3 regions of the Anabaena azotica SJ-1 genome follow, and region 2 is predicted to be linked to each of the others. Evidence: predicted binding sites of a transcription regulator. Region 2 holds the regulator's gene; each other region holds the start of a gene.

Region 1 (4,292 bases), 1.7 Mb from region 2:
GCAAATCTAAATAAAGTTTTTTAAATAAGTTGATAGTTTATAGGTTTGTGGTGGGTTACATTATCGCTAACCTAGCCTACGGTTATTTATAGTTGAGGAAATGGGAGATTTGCGTGAGGTCGTGTAGTAATATTTTTAGGTGATATCTGGGTTGGAAGATAGGACTTGAGGACTGTATCATAAATTATGAATTATGAAGTTTAAATTTTAAAAATCCAAATTTAGCTTCACAATCCATAATTTACGAAAAATAGTGGGAAGTTTGAAATCCTACCAATTGGTAATAACCTGAAAATCCAAAAAATTTTCATGTTTTTACTTCCTTTAGGGGCTAAGGCTCCATTCACTCAGTCGGGGCATCGACTGTTGGGTTAGGTGATGTCAGACGAGTTATGCCCGCGATCGCTTTTAAACCCCAAAATCCCACCCCTTGAAGAGGTGGGAGTATGTCAAAAGCTTTCAGATTGAATGCAAAAGAAAAATCTAGTTTTGAGTTTTGAGTTAGGACGCTGTAACCCAAAACTCATAACTTTGAAATTTCAAAAATCAGCCAAGCTTTTAAGCCATTTGATTTTCAATTGCCCAACGCGCTAATTCAGTACGGTTGTGGAGGTTGGTTTTACCCAACATATTGGAAACATGGCTTTCAACGGTACGCTGACTGACATTTAATTCTTCAGCAATTTCCCGGTTGGCTAAACCCCTAGCTACAAACTGTACTACTTTCAGTTCTGTTGGGGTCAACTGGACATCGAAGGGAACCTGGATACGAGAACCATTTTCCCCTCCCTTTGTTTGGTGTTCTTTCCAACGAATAGTTTGCTTAAGTGAGGATTCTACTTGTGCTACGAGTTCTTCAGGTTCAAAGGGCTTGACCATGTATACGTCAGCACCTTTGTTCAGTCCTTTAACTCGGTCTGCACTTTGTCCCTTAGCGGAGAGGAAGAGAACGGGAATCCAACTTGTACGTTCATTTTGTCGTACTTGTTCCACAAAAGTGTATCCGTCCATTTCCGGCATCATCACGTCACAGATGATCATGTCTGGAACTTCATGTTCTAAAATTTCCAGAGCTTCTCGTCCATTTTCGGCTGTGATGACTTCGTATCCCCGGAATTCTAAGTAATCCTTCACCAGCAAGATGAGGTTAGGGTCATCATCAATCAATAGAAGTCGTTTGTGATCTTTCATGCTGGGCTCTTTCATAGCAGTGGCACTTGTCGCGCGTCGATCCATCAAGGTCTTGAATAGTTATCCTTTATGGTGGATTATTGAGATGTTGTTTTTTTCCCCACTTAACTTGCCTTTGCTGCCTAAAAGTCTAAAAAGTGATGGACACTCTGAAGAAAATAGTAGCTAGATGGCAAAATTCCAGTAAGGATACGGAGAGCAATAGTATTTATAATGCGTTATTATATGTTGCTTTGAAAGGGGCGGGCTAAAAAACCTGATTAAATAATAATCTGTCTGGCTGACAAGTTCAGTATTTAGCTGAAGATGGCCCTGGCTCACAACTCACCCGCACTTTCATTTGCTTACTTTTGCTCTGCTATATCCCTTGGATGTTAAGCCTCAATCAGAGGTTCACAAGAAACCAGGGAAGTTTCTGGCAAAGGATGGGTTAAAAATGCTTGTGCTTCAACCACCATTATGCCGATTAAGTGTTCTGGGATGATCCGCTCAATGACTTCCGGTTTTGTTTGGCTATACCAGACCCCATCTGGGTAAACTACCATTATCTGCCTAGAACAACAAACACGCAAGCAGTTAGTTTTAGTTCTGAAGATGCAAATGGGATGACTCTCGTGAAATGGGTTGATGTGTCGCTCTTTGAGTCGCAGTTTCCAGCATCCCAGAATTCTAGATTAGCCTGTTTTGACCAGTTGTGAATCACTATCTGCTCAGAACAAACATCAAGCTGTTCGTTGAAGAATTGCTAGTCCTAGAACGTCTACAACCATTACTTAGGGTTTTAAGTTCCTTGGCTTTAGTAGTTTTGGGGATTGGACAGCAATTCTTTAGCTCACTGTATTGTTACTCATTAAGCGACTCCCTGATTACAGTTCTATAACAATTTCTCAGCTTTGCAAATAAAAGTTGTCCATATAAAAATATTCATTACTTACGCAACAGAACCAGACAACAAATACAATTAGGCATTTATACTTTAAGTGAAGTAACTTTTTGGTTCAGGAAGAAGGTGAAAGATGATAGGTGACAGGTGATAGGTGACAGGTGACAGGTGACAGGTGACAGTTAAGAGGGAATAGGGAATAGGGATATAGATGATTAATACGTTATTACTCCCCTGCTCCTCTGCTCCTCTGCTCCTCTGCTCCCCTGCTCCCCTGCTCCCCTGCTCCCCTGCCCCTCTGCTCCCATGCTCCCCTGCTCCTCCACACCCTACACCCAATTCCTAGTTCGGAAACCCGTACAGAAAACATTGTTGCCATTTGTCACTGCTTTTCGGTAGATTAGCACTCAGGAGTCGAGAGTGCTAACAAGCGAGAAAAAATTAAAATTATGGCAGCTGTATCTCTAAGCGTATCTACAGTTAAACCTTTGGGCGATCGCGTTTTTGTAAAAGTGACCGCCGCTGAAGAAAAAACCGCAGGTGGTTTGTATTTGCCTGACACCGCTAAGGAAAAGCCCCAAGTAGGCGAAGTAGTAGCCCTTGGACCTGGCAAGCGGAATGATGACGGTAGCCGTCAAGAATTGGAAATTAAAGCCGGTGATAAAGTGCTTTACTCCAAGTATGCTGGCACTGACGTTAAGCTCGGCACTGAAGAATATGTACTGCTTTCTGAGAAAGATATTCTAGCAGTCGTTAGCTAGTTCGGTGATGAGGGGTCAAACAATTCAAAATTAAAAATTAAAAATTTGGATTTTGAATTGGCACGAACTGACACCCCACTGAAAAACTGACAACTAACAAACTAATAACCAATTCAAAAAATTACACAGATTATGGCAAAGCGCATTATTTACAACGAAAACGCCCGTCGCGCCCTTGAGCGTGGTATTGATATTCTGGCTGAAGCTGTTGCTGTCACCCTTGGACCAAAAGGTCGTAACGTAGTTCTAGAGAAAAAATTTGGCGCACCACAAATCGTTAATGATGGTGTCACTATTGCTAAAGAAATTGAATTAGAAGACCATATTGAAAACACTGGTGTAGCTTTGATTCGTCAAGCTGCTTCTAAAACTAACGATGCTGCTGGTGATGGTACAACCACCGCTACAGTTTTGGCTCACGCCATTGTTAAAGAAGGCTTACGGAACGTGGCTGCTGGCGCTAATGCAATTCTGTTGAAGCGCGGTATTGATAAAGCTACTGCTTTCTTAGTTGAAAAAATTGCTGAACACGCTCGTCCTGTAGAAGATTCTAAAGCGATCGCACAAGTTGCGGCAATCTCTGCTGGTAACGACGAAGAAGTCGGTAGCATGATTGCTCAAGCTATGGACAAAGTGGGTAAGGAAGGCGTAATTTCCCTGGAAGAAGGGAAGTCTATGACCACCGAACTCGAAGTCACCGAAGGGATGCGCTTTGATAAAGGCTATATCTCTCCTTACTTTGCTACTGATGCAGAGCGGATGGAAACAGTGTTTGACGAGCCTTACATCTTGTTAACCGACAAGAAAATCGCTTTAGTACAAGATTTAGTACCTGTACTTGAGCAAGTAGCTCGTTCTGGTCGTCCTTTGGTGATTATCGCTGAAGATATCGAAAAAGAAGCTTTGGCTACTTTGGTAGTTAACCGTTTACGCGGTGTACTCAACGTTGCGGCTGTTAAAGCTCCTGGTTTTGGCGATCGCCGTAAGGCTATGCTAGAAGATATCGCTGTCTTAACTGGTGGTCAACTCATCACTGAAGACGCTGGATTGAAACTAGATACTACCAAGCTGGATAGCCTGGGTAAAGCTCGCCGCATCACCATCACCAAGGACAACACCACAATTGTTGCTGAAGGTAACGATGTCGCAGTTAAGGCTCGTTGCGAACAAATCCGCCGTCAGATGGAAGAAACAGAATCTTCCTACGACAAAGAAAAACTCCAAGAGCGTTTGGCTAAATTGTCCGGTGGTGTAGCTGTAGTTAAAGTTGGTGCAGCCACCGAAACCGAAATGAAGGACAAGAAACTACGCTTGGAAGATGCTATCAACGCTACCAAGGCTGCTGTAGAAGAAGGTATTGTTCCTGGTGGTGGTACAACCTTGGCTCACCTAGCTCCCCAATTGGAAACTTGGGCTAACAGCAACCTCAAAAATGAAGAGTTGACTGGTGCTTTAAT
Region 2 (4,292 bases):
AAATTAGATTTTCCTGAAGCATTAGCACCATATATAATTGACGATCTTAATAACTTGATTGATTCTTGAGAATCTCCTCCAACTATATGATGATTGTGGTGAGTATCATTTGAAGCAATCATATTAAAATCTACCCTTTTGTTAAAGGATAGAAAATTTTCCACTGTGAATCTAATTAACATATTGCTTGGGCTTAAACCATCTAATCAATTGCCTTCATCATAGTTCTAAACCAAACTCTGATGTGAAACTATTTTGTCAATGTTGCTTGCTGATTATCTGTTAACTCTACATCCACTTCCTTTACAGATGGCCGCACACACAAATAAATCAACGCACCAAACAAAGGAATAACTGCAAATAACCAAAATAATTGATGATCCTTCCAACCTCTTCGCGTCATATCATCTCCTAATAAAGTAGAAAATAATAGACTCAACATACAAAAATCCAAACTCATGACATGAATAAATCTGCTAGTTTGCCATTGTTGAGCAAAATTAACCCAATCCCCTTGCAAACTATAGATGACTAAGGCAACTGCACCTAAAGTTAATAAAATACCAGTGATGCGAGAATCAAATATTTTCAAAAATAGATTCTTTGTACCTACAAATTCTGGATTTGGTTCTCTTAAAGCTAAATAGGGTAAAAGTGCAAAAGCACCAACTGCAAAGGAAGCTGTAGCAAACGGCCAAGCGCGGATTTTTTGCCCTCTTCCATCAATAAATAATACAGAACTGTAGATTAAAGGCCAGATACCCATGATATTAAATAAGGCAATTATTACAGGATTAATCCCTTGGAAATTACCTGTAGAAAGACTTTTAATTAACTCAAAAGTATCTGGTTGATCAGGAGGAGCAAGTAAAAAGGCATAGGAAATAAATCCTAGCCATAATAAACCAAAGGAAATTTTTCTCAGCATAAATTACGAAGTTTGACTAAAAGCTTCCGATAGATAATCTGCGGCTGCTGCTACAACTGCGATCGCACCTTCATAGTCTAACCGAGTTGGACCCAAAACACCTACACTTCCCACAGGTACAGAACCTCGACGATAGATAGAAGAAATCAAAGAGCAAGTCCGAATCGGTTCTAGTGGGTTTTCTGTCCCAATTCTCACTGTCACCCTTGACTTACCCGTTTCCTCAACATCCGATTCTTCACAAATTAACCGCCATAATTGCTCTTGTTCTTCTTCTAAAAGATGAATGATAGTTTGTACTTGTTGTACTTGAGAAAATTCTGGTTGACGTAACACCTCACCCACACCCCGCACCATAATTTGTGTTGTATTTGGTGCTACTGTCCGACGCGCTAGTTCTGCAACTGAACTTTTTAAGAATTCTCCATAGCGTTGAAACTCTTGATCTAATTCACTCCAGTCCAGTTTAGCTAATTCTAATAAACTCCGTCCTCGCAAGTGGCTGTTCAAAAAGTTAGAAACAATCTGTAATTCGTGATCAATTACCTCTGGATCAGGTTTAGTTTCTGAAGATGCAGTAAACAAATCCATCACCTTAGAATGTGTTTCATAACTATCTGTCACCACAATCAGCATAATTCTATCAGCTTCAATTTGGACTAATTGCAAATGTCGTAATTGAGCCGTAGTTGTTTGTGGCATGGTAATTAAGGTAATACAACCACTCAAAGTTGCCAAAATTTGAGCAGCACCTTGTAACAAAGCTTCCAAACTCCAATCTTCCCAATGGAGACGTTGTTGTAAAGCTGTTTCTACTTCCTTGGTTAAAGCTTCTGTGCGCGTAGCGTCTCGCAAAGAAGGTGTAATAAGTTGATCAACGTAAATTCGATAACCAGAATCAGAAGGTATTCTACCCGCAGAAGTATGTGGTTGGTAAAGTAATCCTGATTTTTCTAAAACACCCATGACATTGCGGATAGTTGCGGAACTAACACCAAGGTCAAATTCTTCAATTAGGGCTTTAGAACCAACAGGTTCTGCTGTAGCAATATAGTGGCGCACAGTTGCCCAAAGTATATGCTGTTGTCGATTTGTCAGCTGGACTTGCATAGGAGGATATTTTACTGAAGGCAAATTTTAATCAAGGGTTGAAAAAATCTGTGGTTTTCACCACACAAAAAATTAATTATTAATTAAGTCAAGATTGCAAATTATATATTTATACTATATTAATTTAGTGCAAAGCTTCCCTTCCGCATTTATTTTGTGCGTATTCATTAATACAGCCTCACTCATAGCACAAAAAAAGATAAATTCCCGTCTACTTAATCATATTATTTAATCATATCCATTGAATAAGCTGTAGTTGAATATACAAAAGATCCATTTGGGTTTTGTTACATAGCTGGCTGTGAGTAAATAAAGGGGGAAGAAGGCAAAGGGCAAGAGGGAGAAGTAAGACCCTTTTCTTCGCCCCTAGACTCCATACCCCAAAACCTAAGTAATGGGACAGAATTAATTACACAACTCATTTTTCTGTTCCCTGTTCCCCGTTCCCTGTTCCCTCTCTCAACGAGTGAATTTAATTTTGTCCGACTACTTATTCTTTAATACTGAGGAATTTCTGAATCAACTAATATGGAGTAGGCAGAAATACCACCCGTAATATTTTTAACATTTGTAAAGCCTTGACTAATTAACCATTGACACATTTGAGCAGAACGCACACCGTGATGACACAGGACAAGAGTTTCTGCATTAGCATCAAAACGGTTAGGCACTTGCTCACCCCATTCGCCAAATTGACTCAGTGGCAGGTTGACAAAGCCTTCAATACTGGCTATTTCTACTTCTTGTGGTTCGCGCACATCTATCAACTGCAAACCAGGGTCACTGTCAACAAGACGTTTTGCTAGTTCTTCCACGCTAATCTGGGTCAAGGACTGACCAAAAGATTTACCTGTCATGTAGTTTTTCTAAAGAATCCTATACTATTTCATGGTGGCAGAAAAGCGAGAAAATAGGTTGAATGTGAATAATCAACGTTCCTTCTTTGGTTTCCTAATAGCTGGTGTCATTGCCGTGCTACTAATTGCTGTTGCTGGCTTTTACTGGTTTTTCGGCAAAAGTCCGGTGAAATTCAGCACTCCTATCTCTCAACCTGGGGCTGCTGTATTTGTGTCGAAGTTGTCACCTGTTATGGTGTCATTGCTGGTTAATCCTGACCGTTTGCAAGCAATAGAACAAAAAGGGGAAATTTCCCAACTCAAAAACAGTTTTTTAGCAAAAAGTAATATAAATTACCAAAATGATATTAAACCTTGGCTCAATAATGAAATTACATTGGCTGTTACTAGCCAAGATATAGACCGTGATCCAGAAAACGGGCTACAGCCAGGATATTTAATGGCACTTGCTACTGATGACCCAGAAAAAAGCCGTGAGTTTGTGGAAGTGTTGTTTTCTAAGCGGGCTTTAGCTGGAACAAATTTACAAGTAGAACAATATAAAGGTGTGAAATTACTTTATGACTATCCTGAAATAGCAAAACCCGCAGAAATCCAAAATCCAAAATCCAAAATCCAAAATTCCTTAGCTGGTGCAGTTATTGATAATTTTGTTTTGTTTGCTAATGATATTAAGGTGCTGCGAGAAGCAATTAATAATGTTCAAGCCCCAGATTTAAATTTGAGCAGTTATGCTGAATATCAGCAAGCTCTGAAAGAATTACCTAAAGATGCTGTAGCTGTAGGTTTCCTAAATTTGCCGCTGGTTGCACAATGGCAAGGTCTAGAACTGCGAGAATCAACCTATAACAGCCAATTGATTTCTTTGGTTTTAAATTCCCAAGGACTTTTGGCTGAGAGTACGTTTTTCAGTACATCTGAAGTTGTTCCTGTATCTATTCCACTTTCTAAACCTGTGGGTGCATTGCAGTATATTCCAAAATCAGTAGGTTTGGCGATCGCAGGTGCAAATTTAACTAATCTGGGTAATAGTAATTTAGCAAAACTCTGGCAGCAAGGAACAGCAACGATATATGGTTCCCCGGAAGAAGCTTTTTCTCGCTGGCTAAAACCTGTGATTGATGTGCAGAATCGCTGGGGTTTAAACTTAAATGAGGATATTTTTAGTTGGGTAGTAGGAGAATATGCAATTGCTATTTTACCCAATCAAGCAAATACAAACCCGGATTGGGTGTTTGTGGTGGAAAAAACACCGCAATTAGCATCAGGGATAGCGCGATTAGATGACATTGCGAAGAACAGCGGTTTTAATGTCAGTTCCCTCACTCTCAACCAGCAAAAAGTATCCGCGTGGACAGAGTTAACCGCTACTACACAAGATCAAGCAAATGTCAACG
Region 3 (4,292 bases), 2.1 Mb from region 2:
GATAATAGTCTTGTATAGACGTGAGTTTATTGATGTTTTTAGGAAGACGGCGAATTTTTTTAATCATCAAATTTTACCTATTTTTGAGCAGTCACCAATTAGCAATCCGCTTTTGATCACGAAACTAACCTCAGTTTATGTCACCTGTCACCTATTCCCTGTTCCCTGTATAAAAAACAGTTTGCCTTTTTGTCAAGACAAACTGTAGAAAAAATTACACTTTATTTATTTGGAACAAGGGTGATTAGAACATACCCATACCACCCATGCCGCCCATGCCGCCCATACCGCCCATACCGCCCATGCCGCCCATGCCGCCCATACCAGCGTCAGGTGCAGCAGCTTTCTTTTCAGGCTTTTCAACCACGATCGCTTCGGTGGTTAAAACCATACCTGCGATAGAAGCGGCGTTTTGCAATGCAGAACGGACAACTTTGGCAGGGTCAATAATACCTGCGGCGATCAAATCTTCAAATTCTCCAGTAGCAGCGTTGTAGCCGATGTTAATGTCGGTTTCTTTAACTCTAGAAACAATGACAGAACCTTCAGCACCAGCATTGTCTGCAATTTGCCGTAAAGGTGCTTCTAATGCTCTTTGCACAATCTCAGCGCCAATTTTTTCTTCAGCGTTGAGGCTATTCTTAATCGCATCTACTTTTGTAGACAGGTGAATTAAGGTTGTACCACCACCGGGAACAATACCTTCTTCTACTGCGGCTTTGGTGGCGTTGAGAGCGTCTTCAATCCGCAGTTTACGGTCTTTGAGTTCGGTTTCGGTGGCTGCGCCCACTTTAATTACTGCCACACCACCAGCCAGCTTGGCGATGCGTTCTTGGAGTTTTTCGCTATCGTAGTCGGAATCTGTTTCTTCCAACTGTTTGCGAATTTGGGCGATTCGCTTCTGCACTTCTGGTTTGGTGGAACTACCAGCCACTATGGTGGTATTTTCCTTATCAATGGTGATTTTGCGGGCTGTACCCAACATTTCCAAAGTAGCTGTATCCAAGCTCAAGCCGATTTCTTCAGAAATCATCTGGCCATCGGTGAGAATGGCAATATCTTGTAATAATGCTTTGCGACGTTCGCCAAAACCAGGGGCTTTAATGGCTGCAACGGCTAAAACGCCCCGTGCTTTGTTCACTACTAAAGTTGCTAAAGCATCACCTTCTAAATCTTCAGCAATGATCAACAAAGGTTGACCTAAACGGGCAACTTTTTCCAGTACAGGTACTAAATCCTGAATGGCGCTGATTTTTTTGTCTGTAATCAGGATGCGGGCGTTTTCAAATTCCACTGTCATCCGATCATTGTTGGTGATGAAGTAGGGAGAAATGTAACCCCGGTCAATCTGCATCCCTTCCACTACTTCTAATTCGGTGGTGAGGGATTTGGATTCTTCAACGGTGATGACACCATCTTTGGTGACTTTTTCCATTGCTTGTGCCAGCATATTGCCGACTTCTTCATCGTTACCAGCGGAAACAGTAGCTACTTGTGCGATCGCACTTCCTTCTACTGGTTTAGCTACTTTCGCAATTTCAGCCACCAGCGCCTCAACAGTTTTATCTATACCCCGCTTTAAAGCAATGGGGTTTGTACCTGCTGCTACGTTTTTCAGTCCTTCTCGCACAAGTGCCTGTGCTAGAACTGTAGCGGTTGTAGTCCCATCTCCAGCTATATCCTTAGTTTTAGATGCTACTTCTTGGATAAGTCTAGCACCAGTATTTTCTAAAGGATCTTCTAATTCAATTTCCTTGGCAACGGTGATACCATCGTTGACAATTTGAGGGATACCAAATTTTTTTTCTAACAGGACGTTACGACCTTTTGGTCCCAAGGTGATTTTCACAGCATCGGCCAGGAGGTTAATACCCTTTTCTAAAGCCCGCCGAGATTCTTCATTAAATGCAATAATTTTTGCCATGTTTAATTTTTCTAACGCTTCCATTAGACAATTTAGCACTCACAGGTTAAGAGTGCTAAGAGTTTCAGCTACTCAATTTTACAAATAGTCATAAAAAATTGATTAATATTACAGTTGATGCTCATTTTGGATACTAGCAGTAATGGTTGAATCGGGAGATGAATTTAGACAACTCCCTTAGATCCCTTGGTATTGCTAACCCTAGCGGCACCGGCTGGTTGGCGGTAGTATTTACTTTTATTTTGGCTTGGCTTGTAACTTGGCGTTTGATTCCCGCCATCCGTAAATTTGCTTTGCGGGTAGGTTGGGCTGATCAACCGAACGCTCGACGACTTAACCGAGAACCCTTACCTAATGCCGGAGGTTTGGCTATCTATGCCGGTGTTATTGCCGCTTTAGTATTAGCCAGTCTTTTACGACCCATTGAACTCCAAGGCGTATTAGCTCAGGTATTAACTGTACTGTTGGGAGGTTCAATCTTAGTTCTCGTTGGCTTTATTGATGACCAATTTGGCTTACCTCCTTCTGTGCGTTTGTGGGCGCAGATGATCACAGCCCTGTTATTGGTGGCTAATGGCATTAGTATCAAAGTCACGTTTGGTACACCTATCGACTCGCTATTGTCAATGGCATTGACAGTATTGTGGGTAGTAGGTATTACCAATGCCATTAATTTGATGGATGGGATGGATGGTTTAGCTGGCGGGATCAGTTTTATTACTGCCATGAGTTTGTTAGGGGTTTCTGCTCAGTTTGACAATCGGGCAGCAGCAACCCTGGTTTTAGCTGCTTTGGGAGGTGCAGCACTCGGCTTTTTAAGACACAATTTTCACCCTTCACGCATCATCATGGGTGATGCTGGAGCATACTTTTTTGGCTATGTACTAGCCGCAACTAGCATATTAGGAAAACTTCAACAAAATACTGTTTATGCTCTGATCCCAACGGTTTTATTTCTGATGTTGCCGGTATTAGACACCACTCAAGTGTTTGTGCGGCGACTTTTAGCAGGAAAAAATCCCCTGAGTACACCCGGTAAAGACCATCTACACCACCGTTTGCTGGCTTGGGGTTTCTCCCAACGTTATGCAGCTTTTACTCTCTGGTCAATCACCTTGTTTTTTAATTTGCTGGCAATGAGAATACAAGGTATGACTTTATCTGTGATGTTGGCTTCTGCCATCAGTATTATTTTGCTTTTGGGTTTTACTATCTGGCAGAGAATCCACAGTAATTCTTAATTACAGCAGGAGTTCAGGAGTTCAGGAGTATGGCTTACGCCACGCTTCGCTATCAGGAGTTCAGGAGTCAGGAGTCAGGAGTCAGGAAGAAGAAAGAAGAAAGAATTAATTTTCTCCCCCATCCTCCCCTGCTCCCCTGCCCCTCTGCTCCCCTGCCCCCTGTCTAATTACATCACCATGCCACCATCGACATTAAAAACTTGTCCAGTGATGTAAGCTGCGGCGGGATCAGCTGCTAGAAAGCGCACCATGCCAGCAATATCTTCTGGTTGACCAAAACGCCCTAGTGGGATGTATTGCAGAATGCCTTCGGCTTTGATATCACTGGTCATGTCAGTGGTAATAAAACCAGGGGCAACTGCGTTTACTGTAATACCACGGGTGGCTAGTTCTTTGGCGACGGTTTTGGTAAACCCAATTACACCTGCTTTGGCGGCACTGTAGTTGGCTTGTCCAGGGTTGCCCATCTGCCCAGCAACGGATGATATGTTGATAATTCGTCCTGAACGTTGTTTAAGCATAATTTTACTCACAGCTTTTGTACATAAAAATACACCTGTTAAATTTAAATCTATTACTGCTTGCCATTCTTCCAGTTTCATTCTTAATAGCAGGGTGTCACGGGTAATACCTGCATTGTTGACTAAGATATCAATGCGATTAAATTTGTCTAAAGTTGTTTTTATCAATGTATCTACTTGATCTGATTGAGAAACGTCTGCTTGGAGGGCGATCGCTTCGCCTCCTGCTGCTATAATTTCTGCTACTACTTGGTCTGCTGCTGTACTAGAATTGGCATAGTTAACAACGACTTTTGCGCCTTGAGAGGCTAGTTGGAGAGCGATCGCACGTCCGATTCCTCTTGATGCACCTGTGACAATTGCAACTTGATCTTGTAATAATGTCATTGAATTTTCCTCAATCTTCAAGATACCGCGCTAATTATTCTATGGTGATTTGGGGATGATTTAAGTATTTCAACTCAGATTTTGAATAACTATAGCGATCCGATTTGATTTATGAATTTTTCGTTCTGATTTACTTACTGTTCATTCTGTTGGTACTATCACAATTCGGACACCTCTAGCATTTGTCAGCCAGCTATAATCACGATTTTCATCCCTTTA

The links. Region 2 encodes HrcA, which represses chaperone genes, less so after heat shock. Its sites were predicted from a motif close to TTAGCACTCNNGANTCNNGAGTGCTAA; they were not measured.
Region 1: the regulator HrcA is predicted to act here: its motif matches at 2,475-2,501, upstream of groES (co-chaperone GroES).
Region 3: the regulator HrcA is predicted to act here: its motif matches at 1,957-1,983, upstream of groL (chaperonin GroEL).

Annotation. Positions count from the first base shown of each region.
Region 1 covers NZ_CP178454.1:1,485,812-1,490,103, reverse strand. The annotation lists gene ACLLO5_RS06425 (hypothetical protein) at 1-4, opposite strand, end outside; gene ACLLO5_RS06420 (response regulator transcription factor) at 559-1,236, opposite strand; gene ACLLO5_RS06415 (hypothetical protein) at 1,566-1,736, opposite strand; gene groES (co-chaperone GroES) at 2,524-2,835, shown strand; gene groL (chaperonin GroEL) at 2,968-4,292, shown strand, end outside.
Region 2 covers NZ_CP178454.1:3,143,625-3,147,916, reverse strand. The annotation lists gene ACLLO5_RS13925 (AAA family ATPase) at 1-122, opposite strand, end outside; gene ACLLO5_RS13920 (DUF2834 domain-containing protein) at 251-928, opposite strand; gene hrcA (heat-inducible transcriptional repressor HrcA) at 932-2,038, opposite strand; gene ACLLO5_RS13910 (rhodanese-like domain-containing protein) at 2,536-2,895, opposite strand; gene ACLLO5_RS13905 (DUF3352 domain-containing protein) at 2,960-4,292, shown strand, end outside.
Region 3 covers NZ_CP178454.1:1,069,566-1,073,857, forward strand. The annotation lists gene corA (magnesium/cobalt transporter CorA) at 1-67, opposite strand, end outside; gene groL (chaperonin GroEL) at 245-1,924, opposite strand; gene ACLLO5_RS04635 (MraY family glycosyltransferase) at 2,083-3,165, shown strand; gene fabG (3-oxoacyl-[acyl-carrier-protein] reductase) at 3,333-4,073, opposite strand.